One region of the Paenibacillus sp. FSL H8-0261 genome, then DNA from elsewhere that is predicted to be linked to it. Evidence: a T-box and tRNA genes for the amino acid it is inferred to sense, from the RefSeq annotation. Region 1 holds a T-box; the other holds one or more tRNA genes.
What was found. A T-box is a leader RNA that pairs with one kind of tRNA and senses whether it is charged. The one in region 1 lies ahead of tyrS (tyrosine--tRNA ligase), so its partner is inferred to be a tRNA-Tyr.
Positions count from the first base shown of each region.

Region 1 (2,448 bases):
AACCACTCTACGATATTTTTAGATTCCAGTGTAGTTTCGTAGGTCGGCATTTCCTTGAAGCCTTGCTCGATCTCATCAGCAGTTAGGGATTTGATATCTCCACTGAACAGAGCAGCAGTAATACGTTTAGCCTGCTCCAGCAATTCTTCACCATGCACGAATCTGGTCATTTCTTCAGCAAGTGTTTTTTGTGCTTCGCGTTTATGCGGTTCAGTCTGAACTTTTTCCGCAAGTGCATCAATTTGCTCTTTAGATAGGAATGTAAAGTACTTCAAGTATTTCACAACATCACGGTCATCAGTGTTCGCCCAGAACTGGTAGAACTCAAACGCAGTCGTTTTGTTTGGATCGAGCCAGATTGCTCCTCCAGCTGATTTACCGAATTTTGTTCCATCAGCTTTCAACATAAGCGGGATCGTTAGACCGAATGCTTTTGCTTCAGGTCCTTCTTTTCTACGGATCAGATCCAGACCACTTGTAATGTTGCCCCATTGATCGGAGCCACCAATTTGCAGCTGCACATCTTCATGCTGGTACAGATGCAGGTAATCTAGGGATTGCAGGATTTGGTAAGAGAATTCAGTAAAGGAAATTCCGCTGTCCAATCTGCTCGCTACAACATCTTTGGCAAGCATCGAATTGATGCTGAAGTTCTTACCATAGTCACGCAAAAATTCGATCACATTGATTTTATGCGTCCAATCATAGTTATTCACCATACGAATTTGATTGTCGCCATCAGTAACGAACAGTTTTTTCATTTGTGCGGTAAGCGCATCTACGTTAGCTTGGATTTGCTCCAGTGTCTGCAATGAACGCTCGGATTGTCGTCCACTTGGATCACCTATCGTACCTGTAGCACCGCCAATTAGCATAACCGGACGATGTCCTGCAAGCTGGAATCTTTTGAGTACCATGAACGGAATCAAGTGACCAATATGCATACTGTCACCCGTCGGGTCTACACCGCAGTACACCGAAACGGATTTCTGGTTGGTCAATTCTCTAAGCCCTTCGGCATCGGTTTGTTGATTGATGGCATCGCGCCATTCTAGTTCATCGATAATATTCATTGCCTAACACCCCTTAAATTAGTAGATATCCTATAACGAATCATCAGTCCGCCAAGCGAATATAAGGATAGTTGATGAAGAGAAACTTATAAATCCTTATATTTAAAAACAAAAAAATCGTCCCCTTGTCTATTGTAGACATAGGGACGATTGAATAACCGTGTTACCACCCAGATTGCACCAATGAAACGCTAATGCTAAAACACAGCATTGATGCCACTCGTGACGAGATATCGTTCGCCATTCCGCTCGGTGTTAGCCGAGATACTCCAAAGTGTAATTCGTACTCTTAGTGTGTACCGGGTTTCATCAACCCCCGGCTTTCTGAAACAGGGACTAAGCTACTACTGGGCTTCTTCAACGTATATCGTATATAAGATTACAGCCAGTATAGTGAAATAATTCTTCAATGTCAACATCTTAAGCTGAGAATGCTGAGACACACTCCTGCTGTGACGCACTACTAGGCATTACCTATTTTTTTCTGTTACAATTACGAAAAAAGAGGTGAACGACTCCGTATGCTTGATCCAATCGATAATCATATTTTAGAACGCCTAACTCAAAACAGCAGAATTTCCTACACCGATCTAGCTAAAGAAGTTAATTTATCAAGTGTCGCGGTTAAGGATCGTATTGATCGGCTCGTCAATCAAGGAATTATTGAGCAATTCTCAATCGTCATCAACGCAGAAAAATTAGGAAAGAAAATTTCGGCGTATCTAGAGCTTGAAGTGGAGCCTGCCCATTTAAATCATATTGTCAGAGTCCTAAAAGAAAATGAACGCGTAGCCGTACTTTATGAAATGACAGGGCCGTGCATTCTTCACATTCACATTCTAGTTGAGAACCTTGAAGAGATGGAACGGTTTATGCATGAATCCATCTACTGTCTGGATGGTCTAGTCCGTGTAGAAAACCAAATCTTATTAAAACGCCACAAAAATCAGGATGGTCTAAATATATAAAAAAAAGAACCGACTTTAAGACGGTTCTTCTCTCGTTTGGATCTTATTATGTTTATGAAATGATTGCTAATTCAACCTACTCTGTTTTAGATAACTTAGCTTTATAAAATTTCGCGAAATATTCGCTGACCTGAACCTTCTCTTTTACAACTTCTATTGGAACAACGAGCTTAACGATCTCTCCATTGTACATTCCTGTCGTCGCCCCGACTTTCATCTCTAGAACATTATTATTGTAGCTTATAGTTACTGTCTGAGTAGTCGGCTTCCAGCTCACCTTCGCACCAAAGCTTTCAAAGCTGCTACGTAATCCCACTGCCTTGCGCTCCGAATCACCGAATTGGCCTTTATCGATCAAAGCATGCACACCCCAGTTTCCATCCACCACCTGTGTAATTCCAAAATCC
Region 1 covers NZ_CP150297.1:4,007,700-4,010,147, forward strand. Annotated here, with positions in the region: gene tyrS (tyrosine--tRNA ligase) at 1-1,073, opposite strand, end outside; T-box leader at 1,213-1,443, opposite strand; gene MHI27_RS17775 (Lrp/AsnC family transcriptional regulator) at 1,595-2,041, shown strand; gene MHI27_RS17780 (acetamidase/formamidase family protein) at 2,118-2,448, opposite strand, start outside.

Region 2 (2,448 bases), 3.0 Mb from region 1:
TCGGGACACTATGGCTATTTGTAAGGTTCACAAAAAACCTATTTCCTTTTCGTCACTTTATACAAAAGCATAGTAAGCTTAACAATAGCAGCGTCCCCAAAGCTTCGTACATCTGCTCCGGTCTCTTGTTTTATCTTATCCAGACGGTAAAGCAGCGTATTTCGATGGATATACAACTTCTTGGCGGTTTCACTTACATTACAGTCCATCTCAAAAAAGGTCTCCAAAGTCAGCAGCATTTCTTTATCTGATAGTACAGAGGAGTAGTCACCAATTTGTCCAAGCAACTGTTTGCGGCGTACATCAGGAATGCTGTTAACCAGACGTTCCAAATGCAGTTCCCAAGGTAAATGAATATACTCTCCTACTTGAAAAATACGACCGAGTACAATCGTCTCCCTGAGCAAAGCTACAGATCCAGTCAATCCCTTAACAGGGACTATAGCCGGAGCTACTGCCAAATGGAATACCCCTACCCATTCACTAGCTATCAGCTCATGTAACCCCATACTAGTCTGTGCTAGAAGATCATCTACACTCTCTTCTTCATCATCCTTATCATCCCCGCCCGTAAGTAATTCTTTACGAGCTAAAATTAACCATTCCTTCTCTTGAAGGGGAATAAGCAGAATTTCGTTCTCAAAATAGCTACGCAATAATTTCATCAGTGAACGATAAGAGATCTGTGGACTATGAGCAATCTCACTACTTAGGAGGAATGGAATCATATCTCCGAACAGACGTCCCTTTAGGGTGATCTCATCGGGAATTTCAGTGTCATTCTTCTCTTGCTCTAGCTCCGTGTTCAACCAAGCGCCAAGCTGCCGCGCCTCCACTTCACCTTCTTCTCTAAGCCCTGTAGCTTTAAGTGCAATAGCAAAATTTCGAACTGCATAGTTGACCAGTTGTACTTCCAGAGAGGTGAGCCCCTCCATTTCTACCCAGACAGCGGTTATACGTCCGTCACTCTCATACAAAGGTGCCCAGAGATGACCCTCATGGATTACCAGCTGATCCTGTCCTTCTAATCCCATGCTAAAAAGAGAAGCTGAATGCTGCCTCCCTAACTGCTTGATTCCGGTTCTCTTTCCGGTGAGCTGCTCTAATTTTTTCCGCAATGTCTCACTATCCATAGTCACCATGCTCCACCACTTTTGCTCTTTTCGCCTATTTTAGCATATTCTCTTATATTATGTTAATCGCTACAGTAGCGCGCTACTATAATACAACCATAAAACACAAAAAAAGCCACCACCATAAGGTGATGACTTTCTGTTTGGGATGAGCCATGAAGGACTCGAACCTTCGACACCCTGATTAAAAGTCAGGTGCTCTACCAACTGAGCTAATGGCTCATAAATGGTGGGGGATGATGGATTCGAACCACCGAACACGTACGTGAGCAGATTTACAGTCTGATGCGTTTGGCCACTTCGCTAATCCCCCAGGGAAAAGTGGCTCGAGACGGATTCGAACCGCCGACACGAGGATTTTCAGTCCTCTGCTCTACCGACTGAGCTATCGAGCCATATTAAATTGACATAAAAATAAAGTGGTAGCATTAAACTTCCCACCCTAGTCTTGTGGAAAAAAATGGCGGAACCGACGAGATTCGAACTCGCGATCTCCTGCGTGACAGGCAGGCATGTTAGGCCAACTACACCACGGTTCCGCATTGATAATAATGGTGCCGGCGAGAGGACTTGAACCCCCAACCTACTGATTACAAGTCAGTTGCTCTACCAGTTGAGCTACACCGGCACGGTGTAAAAAGTAATTCTAAAAAAGTAATAATGGTGGAGGCTGAGGGGATCGAACCCCCGACCCTCTGCTTGTAAGGCAGATGCTCTCCCAGCTGAGCTAAGCCTCCAGGTATTATGGTAGCGGCGAAGGGGATCGAACCCCCGACCTCACGGGTATGAACCGTACGCTCTAGCCAGCTGAGCTACACCGCCACAATAATTAGAAATGCTATGGATTGAAAATGGCGGAGAGAGTGGGATTCGAACCCACGCACCGCTTACGCAGTCTAACCCCTTAGCAGAGGGTCCCCTTATAGCCACTTGGGTATCTCTCCAAACGATATCAGTACCACAGCAATCCAAACAGGAATTTGACTCCCTGAAAACTGAATCCGAATTGAATTTGCATTTTAAGTATAGGATAAGCCCTCGACCGATTAGTATTGGTCAGCTCCATGCATTACTGCACTTCCACCTCCAACCTATCTACCTCGTCGTCTTCAAGGGGTCTTACTAATTGGGAAATCTCATCTTGAGGGGGGCTTCACGCTTAGATGCTTTCAGCGCTTATCCCGTCCGTACGTAGCTACCCAGCCATGCTTCTGGCGAAACAACTGGTGCACCAGCGGTACGTCCATCCCGGTCCTCTCGTACTAAGGACAGCTCCTCTCAAATTTCCTGCGCCCACGACAGATAGGGACCGAAC
Region 2 covers NZ_CP150297.1:145,366-147,813, reverse strand. Annotated here, with positions in the region: gene MHI27_RS00730 (CdaR family transcriptional regulator) at 39-1,133, opposite strand; tRNA gene MHI27_RS00725 (tRNA-Lys) at 1,283-1,355, opposite strand; tRNA gene MHI27_RS00720 (tRNA-Tyr) at 1,361-1,446, opposite strand; tRNA gene MHI27_RS00715 (tRNA-Phe) at 1,456-1,528, opposite strand; tRNA gene MHI27_RS00710 (tRNA-Asp) at 1,595-1,672, opposite strand; tRNA gene MHI27_RS00705 (tRNA-Thr) at 1,686-1,761, opposite strand; tRNA gene MHI27_RS00700 (tRNA-Val) at 1,795-1,870, opposite strand; tRNA gene MHI27_RS00695 (tRNA-Met) at 1,879-1,955, opposite strand; tRNA gene MHI27_RS00690 (tRNA-Ser) at 1,986-2,077, opposite strand; rRNA gene MHI27_RS00685 (23S ribosomal RNA) at 2,160-2,448, opposite strand, start outside.
Region 2: it has a tRNA-Tyr gene. The T-box ahead of tyrS (tyrosine--tRNA ligase) is inferred to sense a tRNA for this amino acid. The anticodon was not compared.